One region of the Aliiglaciecola sp. LCG003 genome, then DNA from elsewhere that is predicted to be linked to it. Evidence: predicted binding sites of a transcription regulator. Region 1 holds the regulator's gene; the other holds the start of a gene.
What was found. Region 1 encodes sigma-54, which starts transcription at its own class of promoters, with help from an activator protein. Its sites were predicted from a motif close to GTTGGCACGNNNNTNGNNT; they were not measured.
Positions count from the first base shown of each region.

Region 2: QR722_RS08860 (EF-hand domain-containing protein) is a predicted target of sigma-54. The motif match lies at 3,726-3,744, and genes of this name have one in related genera.

Region 1 is NZ_CP128185.1:3,724,301-3,734,479, reverse strand. Features, by position in the region: gene QR722_RS16260 (DUF2608 domain-containing protein) at 22-930, opposite strand; gene QR722_RS16255 (DMT family transporter) at 1,098-1,895, opposite strand; gene mgtE (magnesium transporter) at 1,988-3,346, opposite strand; gene QR722_RS16245 (HPr family phosphocarrier protein) at 3,462-3,716, opposite strand; gene rapZ (RNase adapter RapZ) at 3,734-4,579, opposite strand; gene ptsN (PTS IIA-like nitrogen regulatory protein PtsN) at 4,576-5,022, opposite strand; gene hpf (ribosome hibernation promoting factor) at 5,041-5,328, opposite strand; gene QR722_RS16225 (RNA polymerase factor sigma-54) at 5,355-6,830, opposite strand; gene lptB (LPS export ABC transporter ATP-binding protein) at 6,893-7,618, opposite strand; gene lptA (lipopolysaccharide transport periplasmic protein LptA) at 7,618-8,163, opposite strand; gene lptC (LPS export ABC transporter periplasmic protein LptC) at 8,150-8,710, opposite strand; gene kdsC (3-deoxy-manno-octulosonate-8-phosphatase KdsC) at 8,707-9,261, opposite strand; gene QR722_RS16200 (KpsF/GutQ family sugar-phosphate isomerase) at 9,261-10,179, opposite strand, start outside.
Region 2 is NZ_CP128185.1:2,048,818-2,058,996, reverse strand. Features, by position in the region: gene QR722_RS08875 (HAD-IIB family hydrolase) at 1-513, shown strand, start outside; gene QR722_RS08870 (glycosyltransferase family protein) at 524-1,747, shown strand; gene QR722_RS08865 (sugar phosphorylase) at 1,751-3,529, shown strand; gene QR722_RS08860 (EF-hand domain-containing protein) at 3,854-4,063, shown strand; gene QR722_RS08855 (EF-hand domain-containing protein) at 4,142-4,348, shown strand; gene QR722_RS08850 (EF-hand domain-containing protein) at 4,417-4,623, shown strand; gene QR722_RS08845 (VOC family protein) at 4,718-5,065, opposite strand; gene QR722_RS08840 (alginate export family protein) at 5,212-6,033, opposite strand; gene QR722_RS08835 (hypothetical protein) at 6,078-6,272, opposite strand; gene QR722_RS08830 (CmpA/NrtA family ABC transporter substrate-binding protein) at 6,685-7,830, opposite strand; gene QR722_RS08825 (ANTAR domain-containing response regulator) at 7,827-8,438, opposite strand; gene QR722_RS08820 (hypothetical protein) at 8,778-9,095, opposite strand; gene QR722_RS08815 (EAL domain-containing protein) at 9,421-10,179, opposite strand, start outside.

The DNA of each region.
Region 1 (10,179 bases):
TCTTGGCGCAAGGTCGTCAAGTTAAAGCGTCAAGCAACCTTGAGCTAGTTTCCTCGCAGGGAATAGCTGCTGCAAGGTAGTGTTTAATTGTTGCCATTGCTGCGCCATATTATCTGCCTGCTCTTGAGTTAACACTTTACCAAATTCTTTTTCCCGTAGGTCTTCTATTCGAGTGTAATGAAAAATACGCATATCTAGATCCATGGCATCTTTATACGCACGGTAGACATCATCAATATTCTTTTTCGAATCGTCGACAAACACGATAGCTGCAAATTCTCTATCAGCTTTGTCTAACAGGTATTGCAACATTTCGCCTTTATTCATCCCTGATGTCATCATAACCCCTTGCATATAGCTGAGTTCTCGGCCCTTCATTTCTCTAAATATCAGCGTATCTTGCCCAAGTGGTACTAGCGCACTGGCGGATAAGTTAACTTGATTACGGATTAATTCGCGCTCGGTGGCAGCGCGATACTGAGGCGCTCGAGAGGTTAGTGCAACTAGCGTATGTCCCGTGTTTTGCCAATTCACGATGGTACTATTTAGCCTATCTTCGGTTAATCTCATCGGTGATAATTCGTATAGCAAACCAATTGAATCTTCAAATAAACAACTGACTTTTTGCGCTGGAGAGGGTTTAACATCAAGCTTACCCGTTTGCCATTGATACCAAACATCACTGCCTAAATCTGTGCTACTTGTCAGTATGGTATTATCAATATCCATCACAATTAACACGTTTTTAGCACCATACTGGCGGCTTAACTCAGTGGTTTCAGATACTACATCTGCAAAGGTGAGTGTTTCTTGTTTGACCACCCTAGTGGCAACAGGATTAAGCTGAGCATCTTGACTGACTACCGCACAAGATGAAATAAACAAAGTAGAGAAGACTATGGGTAAGTAGCTGGATAGGTTAAGTTTCAAAATTATTCCCGTAAAAATGTTTAGTAAAGAATCAGGCTAAGAAAACTATTATCGGCATAATAAGTCACCAAGTCGACCCTGTAGCATCAGGATGTTGTCACTCATTCTTTTGAAAGGTCTCAAAAAAATTACAACGAAAACATTAGTGAAAAATCAATGCTCTCTGATTATGTCTTTGATTTAGTAAATTGCTTGGCTTTGATCACCAAAATTATTCCGCCTAGAATGCTAATCGAGGCGACTAACAACCTAATAGAAAATGTTTCGTTCAGCAGTAAAATGCCGCCCAGAGCTGCAATAATCGGTACACTTAATTGACATACCGCGGCAATATTAGCGCGCAAATAGGGTAGCACCTGATACCAAATGGCATAACCAATACCAGATGTCAGTGTGCCTGATAGGATGGCGTACACGACTCCCTCAAGTTGAATTTGAGAATGGACGAATAGTATAGGTACTAACATCACCGATAATAGTGATGCTTTAACAAAATTGGCAGCTGTATCTTGTAATGGTGTGGCAGATTTAGCCCCTAACAGTGAGTACCAACCCCAAGCCATTCCTGCCAAGCTCATTAGCAACACACCGGATAAAGATGGTGCTGTTACCCCCGGCGAAATTAAGTAAATAAAGCCAGCAAAGGCGCTAAGTAAGCCAAGCCATTCAAGCTTTGTCGGATGTTGCCCACGGAGGATTCCCACTACTATCATGGTGATCTGCACACATGTAAATAGCACCAGGGCACCTGTTCCTGTGTCTAAATCAATGTATCCATAGGAAAAACCCGCAGCGTAGATAAACAAAGCCAATGCTGACAGCCAACTACCTGAATGAAAAACGGTATTGTTACTTTGGCGGGTAAACAGAATAGTGCTGAGGATTAAGGCGCCAGAAACTAAGCGGATTAAGGTGAAGCTGGTGGCATCGATAGTATGGTTAGCTAATGCCAGTCTGCACAGCAATGAATTGCCAGCAAAAGCAATCAGGGCAAGCGTTGTTAAGCTGATGATTTTTAAGCTTGAAATGTGCTAGTCCCTTATCTATTTGCTATAGGTCACATTAAAAATAGAGTAGCTGTACCTAAAAATGCGAATATCCCCACCACATCGGTAATGGTCGTGAGGATTACGCTTCCGGCCAATGCAGGATCAATTTTCAGACGTTTCATCACCAAAGGTAAGGTTGCGCCAGCGAGGCCTGCGGCTACCATATTGATCATCATCGCAAAGGCTATCACCCCGCCAAGCATCCAATCTTGTTTCCATAGCGCTATCACGGTGGCAATGAGCACCGCCCAAATCATACCGTTGAAGAAGCCGATAGCCAGTTCTTTAGTGATCAAAAACTTGGAGTTTCCGGCGCTAACATGACCCAGTGCCATACCGCGGATAACCAGAGTCAAGGTTTGGTTGCCTGCGACCCCGCCCATACTGGGCACTATGGTATTGAGGATTGCAAGGACCGCTAATTGACTCAGTGTTGCTTCAAATAAATCACTGACTGCAGCCGCGAGTAAGGCTGTCACCAAATTGACCGCCAGCCACACCGAACGCCTTTGGGTACTTTGTAACACCGGCGCAAAGGTATCTTCTTCATCGTCCAAACCGGCCATACTCATCATTGAGTGCTCAGCGTCTTCACGAATGATATCGACAACATCATCAATGGTAATTCGACCTAAAAGCTGGTGGTTTTCATCTACAACTGGTGCAGACAACCAATTATAGCGAGCAAATAATTTGGCTACATCTTTCTCAGGCATGTCTATCGGGATAGCTTCTGGCTCTTCATCCATTAAATCGCTAATCGACAGCTCGGGTAACGCAGTAAGCAGTTTGGTTACCGCGACTGTACCGATTAAGGTGTCATTGCGACTGACCACATAAAAGGTATCGGTACTTTCTGGTATTTCACCTCGCAAGCGCAGATATCTTAGTATTACTTCGATAGTGACATCAGCACGCAGGGTGATGGTGTCGGTATTCATAATAAAGCCGGCAGTATCCTCTCCATAAGATAGGGCTTTTACTGCGCGCAAACGATCTTGCTCGTCCATGGACTGCAGCACATCATTACTGACCGATTGTGGCAGGCTGCTGAGGGTTTCGGCCAAATCATCGATGTCCATATCTTCAAGGGCATCGACCACTTTTTCTGGCACCATTTGACCGATAATGCCATTACGGACATCCTCTGACAGTTCTTCGAGAACATCACCGTAAAAATCAGGGTCAAGCATCTGCCACAACTCGTACCTAGATTTGGTCGGAGTTGATTCAAGCAGTAGGGCTATATCACTAGCAGGCATATCGTGAAGCACTTTGTGCACATGCACAAAACGGCCACTACTCAAGGCTTGATTAATTGCCTTGAGCTGTCGTTGGGCGTGCTTAACTTCTAGGGCTTCTGCCATGAACCTACAGCTTGATGAAAAGATTAAACTTATTAATAGTTTAGTGGAGTAAGGGAGTCAGGTCAGCAATTATATTAGCTTCTGCATCGTTTGTTTATATTTTTGCAGGATGAGCTTATTCTTGTTCGTTGAATTTTTCGACAATCAACTTTTCAATGGCTTCCATAGCAATTTCTGCATCTGGCCCTTCGCTGATCACAGTAACCTCGCGGCCCTGATAACTTTCTAACATCATCAATCCAAGCACACTGACAGCGGAAGTGCTTTTTTTACCTTGTTGCAAGGTGACTTCGGCATCAAATTGGGTGGCGAGTTTAACCAGTTGAGTCGCTGCTCGGGCGTGAAGGCCGAGTTTGTTGACGATAACCATTTTCCTTTCACAACGGATCAACGGTTTAATTCTCGGTGACGGATCTGAACATCTGGATGGGACGCCCCAAAGGTCTTGGCTAAGGATTCGGCCACAAATACCGAACGATGTTGACCCCCAGTGCACCCGATAGCTACTGTCACATAACTGCGATTGTTACGTTCTAGGTGGGGCAGCCATGTGGAGATTAAGTTTTGGATTTGCCAAATAAATTTAGTCACTATAGGTTGAGAGCCAAGAAATATTTCAACCGCAGCATCAAGGCCCGTAAGATGTTTTAAATCCGGCTCCCAGTGTGGGTTGGGTAAGAAGCGGGCATCAAACACATAGTCGGCGTCTTTAGGGATCCCGTACTTAAAGCCAAATGATTCAAATACCAATACTAATCTTGAGCTCTTTTTACCTAAGATACGTTCACGAACTAATTCAGCTAGTTGATGTACCGATAATTTATCAGTATCCAGGTATAAATCGGCTCGCTCAGCGATAGGCGCTAATAGCTGTCCTTCGGCTTGAATTGCATCAGACAAAGATTTGTTCTGGCGTGAAAGAGGGTGCAGACGACGGGTTTCGCTGAATCGTTTTATCAGCATATCGTCGCTGGCATCTAGATAGACAATGGTCATATCCCAAGTGGAGGGTAAGTAGTCAAGTATCTCTACTAATTCCCCCGGGATCTTAGGTAAATTCCGTACATCGATACTGACTGCCACCTGATCGTATTCGTCCACCACTGTGTGAGTAAGGGTGGGTAGTAAGTTGACCGGAATATTATCAACACAGTAATAACCTAAATCTTCTAAGGCCCGCAGAGCGATAGACTTACCTGAGCCAGAACGGCCACTTATGATGATCAATTTCATCCAATGATTGCCTCATACAATTGCCCATCAGTCTCGCATTTTCGGAGTACTTTAAGGACTTCCTTATCACTGAGTCTAGTTGCTATGGTTGCCAAGGTTTGCAAATGCCCTTGGGCTTGTTCTTCAGGAACCAAAATGGCGAAGAAAATGTCAACCGGACAATTATCTATAGCATCAAAGGCTATAGCGGGTTTACAGGTTATTAATATGGCCAAAACCTTATCAATGCCTTGCAAACGGCCATGGGGTAACGCAATGCCATTACCAATTCCAGTGCTACCAAGTTTTTCACGACTTAACAGGCTCGTAAGTATATCGGTTTGATCAATGTCGGGCAGCTTTTGGGCTGCGAGTTGACTGATGATTTCTAATATACGCTTTTTGCTCGTCCCCTGAACTGCACAGCTTGTGCAGTCAGGAGTAAGTATGTCTCTAATTTCCATTAAGATTCAAATTTTAGGTTAATGGCGCTTAACTTTTTCCTTATGCTTGATCACCTGTCGATCAAGCTTGTCAATCAAACTATCAATAGCCGCATACATGTCGTTATGCTCAGAAGTGGCGAAAACTTCGCCTCCTGTCATGTGAACGGTTGCTTCGGCTTTTTGATTGAGTTTCTCGACATTTAGGATTACATGAACATTGTTTATATGGTCAAAATGTCGTTCTAACTTAGTAAATTTCGTGTCTACATAGTCTCGCAATGAATCTGTAATTTCTACATGATGGCCAGTAAGGTTAATTTGCATAAAGCGTCTTCCTTCTGTTGATGAGCCTACAGCAGGCTCTTGCGTTGATTAGACGGTGGGATCGAAAGAGACTCCCGATATTTTGCTATGGTCCGTCGGGCAACCTGTATACCTTGGTCAGCCAACAGTTGAGCAATTTTGCTATCGCTTAATGGTTTCGTCGTAATTTCAGACGCTACCAGCTTTTTAATCAGAGCGCGTATGGCGGTAGATGAACATTCTCCACCTGAGTCAGTCGCCACGTGGCTTGAGAAAAAGTATTTTAATTCAAAAATCCCACGGGGTGTATGCATATACTTTTGCGTAGTTACCCTTGAAATGGTTGATTCATGCATGTCGACCATTTCCGCGACGTCATTTAACACCATAGGTTTCATCATTTCCGGGCCGTGCTCGAAAAATCCAATTTGCTGTTGAACGATACAATTGGCCACTTTTAACAAGGTATCATTTCGGCTTTCAAGGCTTTTAATAAACCATTTGGCTTCTTGCATATGAGAACGGATAAATTGGCTGTCACTGGTATTTTTGGCACTACGGCTCATTGCTGCATATTGCTGATTCACGTTTAACTTGGGCAAGCTGTCTGGATTTAATTCGACTTGCCATCTGCCACTTTTTTTCATTACCGTTACATCAGGAATAACATATTCAGGCTCACCAATAAGTAATGCACTTCCAGGACGTGGATTCAATGTTTGCAACAAGCGCATGGCTTCCCGTAACTCTTCTTCTTTCAAACGCGTCTTACGCATAAGAGTACGATAATCTTTACTGCCGAGAAGTTCCGCATGCTCACCAATTAATAATTTAGCCTCAGCTAACCAAGGTGTGTCCGCTGAAAATTGATTGAGCTGAATCATTAGGCATTCTTGTGGGGAGCGAGAACCTGAGCCTATGGGATCAAACATTTGAATGCGCTTGAGTACGCATTCTACTTCGTCAAGCTCTACTTCATCATCATCGAGACTGGCTAACACCTCTTCGGTGCTCATGGTTAAATAGCCAGATTCATCAATTGAATCAATAATTGCGGTAGCGATGGCGATATCTAAATCGGAAAAATGAGTGAGGCGCATTTGCCACAACAAATGATCTTGGATGTTGTCTGTGGTTTCACCTTGAAATATTTGGTCATCATCACCACCACCACCGCTGATGGAAGCCGGAGCGGAAGACGCGCTAATGTAGTCATCCCAAGTACTATCAATGGGTAATTCGTCAGGTAAATCGTTTTTCTCTAATGCCTCATTTGTGTCCATAGTGTCGGCACTTGCAGAGATAATCTCGTCCGCTTCGTTACCATTATTTTCAGCTAATGCAGCGTCACCGCTAGGGCCATCAGAGCCTTCTTCTATCTCCAATAACGGATTAGACTCAAGCGCCTCTTGTATTTCCTGTTGGAGATCAAGGGTCGACAGTTGCAGCAATCGAATAGCCTGCTGAAGCTGCGGAGTCATTGTGAGTTGTTGGCTAAATTTTAACTGTAACGAGGGTTTCATTTATTTTTTAAGTTCTTACTCAGTTAGCCAGAAAGCTGTGGGTTAAATTCTTGATACCTTAACTATAGCTTGAATTGCTCACCAAGGTATACATCTCTCACTTGTTGATTATTTAATACTTCTTCTGCGGTGCCTGATGCGATCAGTTCACCATGACTTACTATATAGGCTTTTTCACAGACATCCAAAGTTTCCCGAACATTATGATCCGTTATTAACACCCCAATACCTCGCTCGCGCAAGTGTTGAATAATCTTTTTTATATCATTTACCGAAATAGGATCAACACCAGCAAAAGGTTCATCAAGCAGAATAAACTCGGGGGATGCAGCCAAGGCCCTGGCAATTTCAACTCGTCGTCTTTCGCCACCAGACAGGCTCATTCCTAAACTGTTTCGAATGTGGTTAATATTGAATTCATCTAACAAAGAATCGGCTTGTTCTTCTCGCTGTGTAGCGCTTAGCTCTTTGCGGGTTTGCAAAATAGCCATAATATTTTGATACACAGTAAGCTTGCGAAAGATGGACGACTCTTGAGGTAAATAACCTATACCTTCGCGGGCTCTGATATGCATGGGCTGAAAGGTCAGTTCTTTCTGATCAATCATGATCTCGCCTTTATCCAAGGGCACCAAGCCCACTATCATATAGAATGTAGTGGTTTTACCCGCGCCATTGGGACCCAACAAACCGACAATTTGTCCAGTGGACACCTCTAAGCTAACGTCGCGTACTACTTGTCTAGATTTGTACGCTTTGGCTAGATTGGTTGCTCTTAAGGTAGCCATTAAGGTTTTTTATCCTGTTCAAGTTGCTGCTCAGATTCTTTATCATCTGATTTTTTGCGTAAACTGTCCGGCTGAAAAATCGCGGTTACTCCACCTTCACCGTTGTCGCTGCTCTCTGCTACCAGTTGTTCCAGTTCCATATTAAAGATAATCGACTCACCCTTAACTAAACTACTATCCTGATTCAGCTCAGCATTTCCAGAAAGGGTTAGGGTTCTGCTACTGACTTCATATTTGATTTCATTCGCAGCGGCACTTATGGAGCCTCCATCATCAAGTTTCTGGGTATACTTGGCAGGCTCTCCTCTGGCGATGAAAATTTCTTTGCCTTCCCCTAGGCCGGCAATGACTTCTACTTCATCCGCTAAAATCTCCAACGAACCTTGAGTGATTTTGACATCTTTGCGAAAAATGGATGTTTTGGTTTTGCCATCAAAAAAATTAGATTGAGAATCGACTTTTATGGGCAGTTCAAAGTCATTTTCGTCAGCTAATGAAACTTGGCTGCTGGCGATGAAAAATATTAGTGCACTAGCGCGGAGCATATTGTGTTTGGACATGATCTTTTAACTCATATTCTTGTGTGGCTAAGTTTGCTGAAAAGCCATTGCTCATGACAACAAAATTTTTGCCGTTAATTTGTACTGGTTGATCTGACATCATGGTCTTGTCTCCCAGATTAATTTCTAAAAATTGAGTCTTGATGGTTTGGATAAATCCACTTTCGTCCAAGCTGCGGATTTCAACATCAGTTTCCAATTGAATTCGGTTGTCGTCGTACAAGGTTCCTTCTGTCGCCTCAACATGCCAAGGGTTTTGTTGATCCGCCACATATATGGTGTAACGTGGCTGACTAAAGAGTGTGAAACCTAATAACTGATAATGTTCCATCTTTAAGGCAAATACTTGGTGATTAATTTCACCAAACTCATTGTACAAAGTACTGCGCATGTTACGTGCTTGATAGTTAGGTCGCCAAGACTCTTCGTTAGTTTCATTGGTGTTTTGTGGATCTGCGCTCATCCAGCTTGGTACATAAATCAATAAGACCAACAAAAATAATAGGCCGATACTGATAGTTATTCGACTCATGTGCTACTTCCGTAGACATGATTTAACTTATTATTGGCGAACAAAATCAAATCGCACACTTCACGCACGGCCCCAGCGCCACCATAGGTACGGGTCACATACTCGGCTTGTTGACGAACATAGGGGTGGCCATTGGGTACGCTAAAAGCGACATTGCTTTCTTGGAACATGCCAATATCTCCAACGTCGTCACCAATGGAGGCTACATTTTCTTTTTTAATTCCCAAGTGGCTGATCATCTTTTTTACGGCCGATTTTTTGTTTTCTTCGCCTTGTACAATCAAGGATACACCTAAGGCGGACATTCTAGTCTCAACTATGGCAGATTCTCGGCCGGTGACAATAGCCACTTCTACACCGGTTTTTAGCATCGCTTTGATACCATAACCATCTAAAGTATTAAATGCTTTGAGCTCTTCCCCACTGTTACCCATGTAAATATTTCCATCAGAAAACACGCCATCCACGTCACATACCAGTAGTTTTACTTTACTCAGCTTACGGATAAGGTTGTTCTTTACCGGACCATACAGGGTATCAATAGTCGACATTATAGCACTCCAGCTTTGAGCAACATGTGCATATTTAGCGCACCTACAGGTAAGTTGTTGTCATCCACTGCGAACAGTGCGCTTATTCTGTGCTTTTCCATTAGATTCAATCCTTCAACTGCAAGCATATCTGCTCGGCCGGTTATACTATTAGAGGTCATGACCTGTGAGACGGCCGTCGAGTGAATATCGATTCGATTGTCCAAAATGCGGCGTAAATCACCATCAGTGAAGATACCCCTAAGTAGACCTTCATCATTAATGATGCCAGTCATACCTAGCCCTTTACTGGATATTTCCATTAGTGCGCTACTAATGGTCTGTGCTTCTTTTACTAGAGGAAGCTCACTGCCAGTATGCATAATATCTTCGATAGTAAGTAATAACCGCCTACCTAAACTTCCACCTGGATGAGACAGGGCAAAGTCCGCCGGAGTAAATCCATTAGCATCCAGCAGGGCGACCGCCAGTGCATCCCCCATGGCTAAGGTTGCGGTGGTGCTAGCGGTAGGAGCTAATCCTAACGAACAGGCCTCTTGTTCAACTTTGACACACAACACTGCATCAGAATACTTAGCTAATGCGCTGTGTTTATTATTGGTCATGGAAATAATTGGAATTTTAAGCCGCTTGACGACAGGTAACAGATTCAACAACTCAACGGTTTCACCAGAATTAGAAATGGCCAGTAAAATGTCGCGTTCACTAATCATGCCCAAATCGCCATGGTTAGCTTCGCCAGGATGCATGAAAAATGCCGGTGTACCTGTGCTAGCCAACGTAGCTGCTATCTTTTTGCCGATATGTCCAGATTTCCCCATCCCACAAACGACTACTTTGCCGGTGCAGTTAAGCAGTAATTCACAGGCTTTGTCAAAGCTGCTATCGATATATTGTTGCAGCTGCAAAATAGCCTGA
Region 2 (10,179 bases), 1.7 Mb from region 1:
TTAAGTTTGCTAAACAGTGTCAAAGCTGACTTCGAAGGACAATTTACGCACTTTTCCCAGATGAGCATTGCACAAATCATGGCCAACACAGGCCTATCTGAGCCAGAAGCACAGCGCGCGGCTAACCGTCAGTATGGCGAACCTGTTTTATGGCTTGGCAATGAACAGCAAAAACATGACTTTATCGAAAGCCTTCGAAACATAGGGGCTAGACCTCTGATAGGAGGACGCTTCATCCATATCTCAGGTGAGTCCAATAAAGGCAGTGCACTTGAGTGGTTAGTTCGAGAGTTCGAGCGTCAATATCCAAGTCATTCGTTTATTTCAATAGCACTAGGAGATGGGCAAAATGATGCAGATATGCTTGATGCAGCGACGATTTCAGTCAGGATCAAGTCACCCACCAACCCTCTACCTCAATTACACAAAACTAAAAATGTAATTACTACTAGCTTAGAAGGGCCCGAGGGTTGGTCCCAAGCCATTCAACATATTTTAAATACACCTCTTTAGGAGACGATATATGGCCGATTTCTATCAAAATGGCATTACCACTACATTACACAATTTAGCGAAACGTCCTATCGAAGAGATTGAAAATGAGTTGGTTAAATTTTCAAAAAAACGCCCACTAGGACTGTTACTCCCTTCCTTATTCTCTGAATTAGAAGGGATAGCGATGCCCAATATAGTCGATAACATACAACATGTACCCTACTTGAATGAGATTGTTATAGGTCTGGATCGGGCTGATGAATCACAATTTAAACATGCATTGAAGTTTTTTCAAAAGTTACCCCAACATCACCGAATCTTGTGGAATGATGGGCCACGGTTAAAGGCTATCGATGCTGAGTTGGCTGAAATGGGGTTAGCCCCGAAAGAAATGGGTAAGGGAAGAAATGTTTGGTATTGCATGGGCTATATTCTATCCACCGGTCGCTCCGAATCCGTTGCACTGCATGACTGTGACATTCTGACCTATGACCGCAGTTTATTAGCCAAACTAATTTATCCGGTAGCCAATCCACAATTTAATTATGAATTTTGTAAGGGGTATTATGCCCGAGTGGCCGATGGAAAAATAAATGGTAGAGTCTCAAGATTATTGGTTACGCCGCTGCTGCGAGCCTTAAAAAGAACCGTTGGCAACAATGAGTATTTGGAATTCATGGACAGTTTCCGTTATCCCCTAGCAGGAGAATTTTCATTTCGCCGCGACGTCCTAAATGATATTCGCATTCCCAGCGATTGGGGATTAGAGATTGGGGTATTGTCAGAAATGCATCGCAATTATTCACACAATAGATTGTGCCAAGTTGATATTGCCGAAAACTACGATCATAAACACCAAGATTTGTCATTACACAATGACCAAGGTGGACTGTCGAAGATGTCAATTGACATCACCAAAGCACTATTTCGCAAACTTGCCACTCAAGGCTTCACCTTTACAACTGAATCATTTAGAACACTCAAAGCAACCTATTTTAGGATCGCACTAGATTTCATCGAAACCTATCATAACGATGCCATAATGAATGGTTTAGTGCTGGATATTCACAGCGAAGAAAAAGCCGTTGAGATGTTTGCCCAGAATATAATGAAAGCCGGTCAAAGCTTTTTAGATAACCCTATGGAAACCCCCTTTATTCCAAGCTGGAACCGAGTTGTCAGCGCGGTGCCTGATATTTTGGATCGGTTAAAAGATGCGGTGGAACAAGACTATTTAGAATACAGAGGGTAACCTATGAGCGACGCACTGACTTTGTTAATCGAGAAAGTTCAACATCACCTGTTAGTTATCTACGATGGTATTGAATTACCCGACCCTGTAGCAAAAATCACCCAACACTTAATTGATACTATGCGCGTGAATGACGAGGATAGTCTTAATGTACCTAAGCCTCATCAAAATCATTGGTCAGAGCAAGATATAGTGTTAATTACTTATGGGGATAGTATCGAGCATGAGGGAGAAAAGCCGCTGTCGACATTGCTGGGCTTTTTAGATCAACATTGTCAGCAAGCTATTAATAGCGTGCATATTCTGCCCTTTTTCCCCTACAGTTCTGATGACGGGTTTTCGGTGATGGATTACTCTGTGGTCAATGAAGCCTTAGGTGATTGGTCCCATATTCAAAACATTGCCAAGGATTATCGAATGATGTCAGACTTGGTAATTAATCACTGCTCTGCTCGTAGTATCTGGTTTGAAAATTTTATCAAAGCAGAAGGACCAGGGCACGATTACTTCTTTACTGTCACTGATGAATTCGATATTTCTGATGTGGTTCGGCCAAGAACCTCTGAATTACTCCGAATCACCGAAACGATATCAGGAACGAAAAAGGTTTGGTGTACTTTCAGCCATGACCAAGTTGATTTTGACTTTACCAATCCAAATGTACTGGCTGCTTTTGTAGCCATTATACGCCAATATCTAGACAACGGAGTCAGCATTTTTCGCTTGGATGCAGTCGCATTTCTATGGAAAGAATCCGCTACTCGCTGTATTAACCTTGAGAAAACCCACGAAGTGGTTCGGTTATTGAGGACACTAATAGAATACGCCAGACATGATGCCGTTATCATCACAGAAACCAATATTCCAAACAGAGAAAATCTAACCTACCTAGGTAACGCCAATGAAGCCCATGCCATTTATAACTTTTCACTGCCGCCACTTTTGGTTAACACCTTAGTAACGGGTGATTGTAACTATTTGAAAAATTGGTTAATGAGCATGCCTCCGGCGCAAAACGGAACATTTTACTTCAATTTTATTGCATCACATGACGGGATTGGTTTGCGACCCGCTGAGGGCTTACTTGACGAACAAGAGCTGAATACCTTACTTAACACTATGCAAAGTTTTGGTGGCTTGGTCTCCTGGCGCGTAACCGAGACGGGGATCCAAAAACCTTATGAAATCAATATCACACTGTTTGATGCTTTACAGGGCACCACCAAGGGCCCTGATAAATGGGGATTTGAGCGCTTTATTTGTGCCCATGAAATTATGTTTGCTTTGGAGGGTGTTCCGGGTATCTATATTCACAGTTTATTGGCAACTGGTAATGATTATGAAAAAGTTAAAAATACCAGTCAAAATCGTTCCATAAACCGTCATCGCTGGAATTTAACTCACCTTAGTAATGAGTTAGCCAACAAGTCGAGCCAACATTGCAAAGCACTGAATCGCTTGACCCATTTATTAGATATACGTATCAAACAAAAAGCTTTCCATCCCAATGCGACTCAGTTCACTCTGCAACTGGGCCAGCATCTATTTGGCTTTTGGCGTCAAAGTATGGATCGTAGACAAAGTATTTTTTGCATTAGTAATATAAGTGATGAACCCCAGAACATATACCTTTCCGACATCAATCTTATCGGTACGGATTGCTGGTGGGACCTAATACAAAATACACAAGTCTTACTAGAACAGCAGTTTATTGAATTATACCCTTATCAAACAATTTGGCTGAGTAATTTGGCCGGTGATAACGGCTCAAAATTACTCTAACAGCACTGGCGATTAGGCTTAGTTGCCTTTTCGCATCATACTAAGCATCTGATTTTGCATAATTTTTATAAAGCACACAAATTAAGTGTCTGCTATTGAACACAAAAATCGACTATTTCCATAGCTAATTTCAACTCCCCTCCCCGCTTGCTTCTGCCACCTGACATAAGTCATTGTTATACATATAATTTATAATTTTGGCACAGTAAGTGATATGACCCTTGTATGTAGCAATAAAGTTGCTGCAAATAATAGAAGGTAAATAACTAGCCTTCAAACAATGTACCAATAGCAATTGTTTAAAACTGTATCGGAGAATCAAATATGAAAAAGTTAATTTTACTTAGTACACTAATCTTTTCAGCCACCTCAGTCATGGCACAGGAAGATAAAATTGCCTCACTGGATGTGGATATGGATGGCCGTATAAGCGTCGAAGAAGCGGTAAGTGATGCAGAATTGTCGGCTAAATTCTCTCAACTAGACACTAATAAAGATGGTTATCTTAGTCCTAGCGAATTAGCTGAGCACTAATCTGTAACGACATCATCAATTCTGCTCTCTTGCTATTAAGGCAAGGGAGCACTTTCAAAAACTTTTGGAGAATGTGTCATGAAAAAAATAATTTTAATTAGTATGTTAGCCTTTGATGTCAGCCCTGCGATGGCGCAAAATGATCCTATTAAGGCTTTAGATTTGGATGTGGACGGTCGTATTAGTATTGAGGAAGCGGCAAGTGACCCCACTCTATCAGCTGTTTTTGCTGAGCTGGACGTAAATAAAGACGGTTATTTAACGGCTCAAGAATTGTCAAATTAAGCGCTACTGTTGTCCCTATCTACACCTAATCCTAACTTTAGCTTTTCACTTTATTTGGAGAAAGCAATATGAAAACCCTTATCTTATTTAGTACATTAGTGTTGGCCGCCTCTGCGCTGGCACAAGATGATAGATTCATGGCGCTGGATATGAATAACGATGGTCGTATCAGTGCAGATGAGGTAGCAAGTGATCCTGAACTCGCGGCAGCTTTTGCCGAATTGGATATTGACCACGATGGCTACTTGACACCCCGTGAGTTATCAGAACATTAACACTAATTGCAACAAGCAGAACGTATCAGGATTATGCACCCCCCGATGGCGGGTGCATTCCATATACACAAACAGATAGTTTAGTTTCTCGCTGTTATTTATCACTCCAGACAGCATATTCATTATTGTTTAAATCCACAAAGTGGAAACGTCGGCCGCCAGGAAAAGAGAAAATAGGCTTGGTGATCGTACCGCCATTTTGCTCTATCGTTTCACCAAGCTGTTCTAACTTATCTGTGTACATCACCACCAAAACTGAACCGCTAGCAGTTGCAACCGTTGTATCAGCCAAATATAGGCCCCCAGCTACACCGGCATTTTCAATCGCTAGATATTCCTCGCCATATTCAACGAAAGTCCAGCCAAACACTTGGTTAAAGAACACTCTACTTTTTTGGATATCTTTAACGGGTATTTCGATATAGTTAATTTGAATAGTCATTTGAGCCCTAATGGTGACTTTGCTGTTAACACAAAGTATATCAGCGTCTGATTAAAAGGAAGCAGCAAAACACAACCAAAGTTTGTTGGTATCTACTTTTGTATCCTGCGCAGAATAAGCGGCCACTTTACACCCAGGCTATAATGCTAACTAAACTTACGGGTGAACTGCAAATCCACTTCACTAGCAAAATCCTCGGCGCCGGTAACACCGTCATCTGCGGAAAAGTCATGATATACAACCACGGCCGTACCTCCTAATATAGGCATAGATAAACTTAAATAGATGTCCTTTAGTCCTTGCGAGGGCGTCATTAAAAATTGATCTGAACAACCATTAAATTTATGCAATGTTGCCAAAGGTGTTTGAAAGCCGAACTCACCATTGTCAGAACCGAGTATTTCATAGGCCAATTTTGCGGTGACTCCATTGAATAGCAAGCCTGTTTCAGCAAAAAAGTACTTAGCATCATAATCAGATATATCTGTGTGGTTATGCTGGCTTGCATATTCAAAGGCGTAAAGCAGAGTTATCTGCTCAACTGCTTGTTGACCCGAAAAGCGCAGGCTATAGGTATCCAATTTGTTCTTTGCTTGTTGTTTAATCTCTAGCAAATAACTATAAGCGGTTAAATTTCCAACGGAAGATGAATAACTAAGGTTTAATACCTGGTCTTTAGCATCTAGATCTGTTTGTTGGGCAAAAATTCTCCGTTTTGTTAAATAGGCATATTTGATAGCAAGTTGCTCAACAGGAGCATAATTCACCGTGAGCCCATCAAAGGTCTGTCTGACTTGTTGCCATCCAACGTGACCTAAAAATCGATGATTCTCAAAGGTGATAACTTGGCGACCCAATTTAATATCTAGCTTTTCATTAGCATAACGAATAAAAGCCTGATCGAGCGCGGTAAAATCAGGATCGGAGACTACTGAATATTCACCAGCCTGATAGCTTGTTACAGGCAAACTGTAGTTTCCCTGCCCCATTACAATCCGGTTATCTTCAAACTCTAGCTAGCGGAGATCCCACTTACGTAACGACTAACCAACGCCAATCGGGTGCGCAGGGTCAAAGCACCAGCGTCTTCAAGGGCATTATCTTGGTCAACTGACTCATATCGCAAGCGCATATCTAGTTTTACACTGCCTTGGTAAAATGCGACTGATGCTTGAGAGGCTTCTGTGCACAGCGCTAGCACGCCCAATACGCCTCCGCACAACAGACCTTTACCGCTAATTTTTTATTGTTTTCATACTATTCACCAAGCGCAGATTATTTTTAACCATGATGCCCAGTTAGATAATTTAACTGGTATCACTTTTTACATGTTAAACACATGAAAAAAAGGTAAAAAAAAGCCCACACAAACTTCAGATCACTAAAAATTGTGTAGGCGACATTGCCAACAATTAACAGCTTAACTGCCGTTAACTAAATAGGTCTTATTTTTCTTTTGGCTGGTGTAAATATAAAAGTCGTTAGACCTTGGTGTTAAATAGTAGGTGACCTAGCCACAGGTATCTATCCCAAAACTACCTAAGCAGAAAGAACGCCATGAAATATTTATCCATTAAATTCAATAATTTATAAATATGACATTATGTTTTAATGATTTATCAGGATATAACACGGTGCAAACGGGCACCATCAAAGTGCCTCAAAGCCTCATCGATGTTAGTTAACGCATGTTGGTCCAACACCTTCTTCATTTGTTGATAAATATCGGGCCGGTAAACTTTTGAAACAAAGGAGGGCTGAATGGTACTGATATCTATCTGTCCTGCATTATGCATTTGCTTTAATAACCATTCACCACGAACTAGCTCTGGCTGATTAATCGAACCATTATGCCGAGCAGAAAATTGATTATATGAAGGTATACTGCGTGGGCCTGTGGATTTGTGAGTCAGACAGCTTCCTAATAGCGAAGGTGCGATAACATCCAGCGGTGCATCAAGGTAACGGCTCTTGCTTAACACTCGAGCAGCCTCAAAACAATTAGGTATGGTTTCTAGCCAACTACAAGCTTGTTTAAGAGCCGCGCATAGCGCCAAAACTGTATTAGGATTTTGGGTATAGTAAGACTCAAGTAACCCTAATACTTTTTCTGGGGAGTCTTGCCAGATATCAAAAGATGTTAACGCTGTTATACCAATGCCTGAACGCACGGCTTTTGCATTCCAGGGGCCGCCAACACAAAAACCATCAATTTCACCGGCTTCCATAAAATTAACCATACTGACTGGCGGGACCACAACAATATCTACATCATCGTCACTGATATGACCTGATTTTAGCCAATCTCTCAATTGATAATAGTGACAACTATAAGGAAATACATTTGCAAAACTTAATTTAGCGGTCCCCGTTTCTTTGCGTTTTGCAACAACCTCTTGCAATAAATAAGCTGCCATCGGCAAGGTAATATGGGATATTTTATTGGCTTGTAATATTTCTAAATGTAAGGATTCAGATAGTGTTATTGCATTGCCATTTAAGCTAAGGATCAAAGGGGTGATTACCGGTGTTGGCGCAACACCAAGCCCCAAGGTACTCGCAATCGGCATAGGTGCCAGCATTTGTGCAGCGTCAAGTAAGCCAGCGTGTAATTTATCTCGTAAGGTGGCCCAGGAGTTCTGCTTTAATAAATTCACATTTAAGCCCCATTCTGCAAAAAAACCAAATTCTTTGGCTACAATCAGTGGGGCAGAATCAGTTAGAGGAATAAACCCCAAATTAATATCTGTGGTTTCCAAAATCATCGACTTCTCGCTCCTGTATCTAGATTGTTTAATATGCTCAATACGGTTTTAGCTACATCTTCTATGCATTGGCCAGAGTCCATCGCAGTCTTGCGCATTGAGTGAAAAGCTTGCTCTTCCGTCAATGATTTCTGTTTGATTAAGGCACGCTTCGCCTTATCAACTATTTCTTTAGCGTTGAGTTGCTGCTGAGTGTCATATAACTGATTTTTCATCTGATGAAACTGGGTAAACCGAGCGACAGCCGCATCCAAAATAGGTTTAACACGACTAGGTTCCACATCCCCGACTACATAGGCACTCACGCCAGATTGAATTGATTGGTTAATAACCTCAGTGTCATTTTGCGTACTAAACATGACAACGGGTTTTGGGTTAAAGTTCGAAATGGCTGATAAGCTCTCCAACATATCTCGACTAGGGCTTTCAATATCAATAACAATAATATCCGGTTGTAGACTATCCACCATTTTCAATAGGGACGCCGGCTGCCCCTGATGCTGTGCAATACTATATCTAGAGTCGCACAAGGCATCCGACACGTCCTGAATCTTGGCCAAATCGACATCTATCAGCAACACTTTCATTTTATCTGCTAGTTCTGGCATCAGGTTAGCGTCTCGCTTTAGGGTTCAATATCTGTGTTAAACCTTGTGATAGGGTTTTACATAGTGATTTAGTATTAACCAGTCAAAAGCAAAGCGCAGGCCAGTTAGATTTGGATACTGAAATTCTTCTGAGTTATTAAGCTAAGGCATTGATACAAATAGCGATATTAAGTTTGGGTTAGATTTTTCAATAAATTGAGAGCAGAAATTACGGAAATATTTATTACCCATCGCACCATATACGGGCAAGCGTTAACTAAATTGATGCCTTATTTTGTAAAATAGCCTGCTAAGCAGGCTATGAATTTTGTTAAAATATGATTGTGTTCGCGTAGAGCACTAGTCATTTTTAGCGCGCAAATAAGCATAAATTTCTGTGGCATGACGCTGTTTTGAAAATGTAACCAGATCCATCCCATCACAAGTAATGCCGTTGTGGGCCAAAATAGCTTTTGTTACGGCTTTGGGGGTAGATGCGACTTTCCCTACGTGGGAGCGGATTTTGGATTCCATTAATTTAACATTGTCCTCCAGTACAGCTTGGCAATAACCCGCATAAAAAACGTCACCTTCGAACCGATACTCTAGCGACTCTTTTAAACCCGCATTAACCTGTGCACAAGCACACATAAGTAATATTGCGATTAGCTTTTTCATAGTATTCTCCAAACCCTAAGACCATTCTTAGGTGTTTAAAGTTATGCATGAAATTTTCGTTAGTGTCTGTATGAATGCTGTATCACAAAGGTAAACGACTTGTAAGTCAGATAGTTACAGCTATATTTCAAAGTTACCCAATTGTTTTTGTTGAATATTTAATAACACGTTAGAATTCAATGTTATTAACATTTAAAGCCAGTCGACAAAATGATCTAAAAACAGAAGCCATTACCTTTAAATTGTTGTCTTGATAACAGTACTTGTGAACGGAATTAACAGCAGTAAGGTTAGAGTGGCGCTTAATTAATGGGGAATACCTATATCAGATAAGCCAAGAATCATCCGCTTTCCAGTTAGCAAGCCATTCAGGAAGGTCAGCGGCCGGCATCGGTCGAGCGATCCCATAACCTTGGGCCAACTCACAACCTAGTTTTAATAATGCAACACCATGTTCGATGGATTCGACTCCTTCTGCAATCACTTTACGCTGGAAAGCTTTGGTCAATCCAACTACCCCCTCAACGATGGCCAGATCATCATCATCTTGTAGCATGTCTCGCACGAAGCTTTGGTCAATCTTGATTAAGTACGCTGGTAAGCGCTTAAGATAAGTAAGTGAAGAATACCCTGTACCAAAGTCGTCTATAGCGAAACGCACACCCAAATCATGGCATGCATTCATAGTAGTAGACACTTGGCAGGTGTCATGTAATGCGGTTGTTTCTAAAATTTCCAATTCTAAGCAGTTTGGATTGACCTCAGGATTGAGTGCTAATATTGCTGCTAATTGAGCAGTGAAATTGTTTTGTTGTAACTGATATGCACTAATGTTAACACTAATCGGCAGGTCTACCCCCACACTTCTCCATTTAATAATTTGCTGCAAAGCCGTGTCGATAACCCATTCCCCCAGTTTTAAACTAATCAAATGCCCCTCTATCACAGGTAAGAACTCAATAGGCGGCACTAAACCATTGATTGGGTGCTGCCAACGAATTAATGCTTCAACGCCTACTACTGTGCCTGTACGCATATTGACCTTTGGTTGAAAGTGCAAGACAAACTCTCCCTTAGCCAAAGC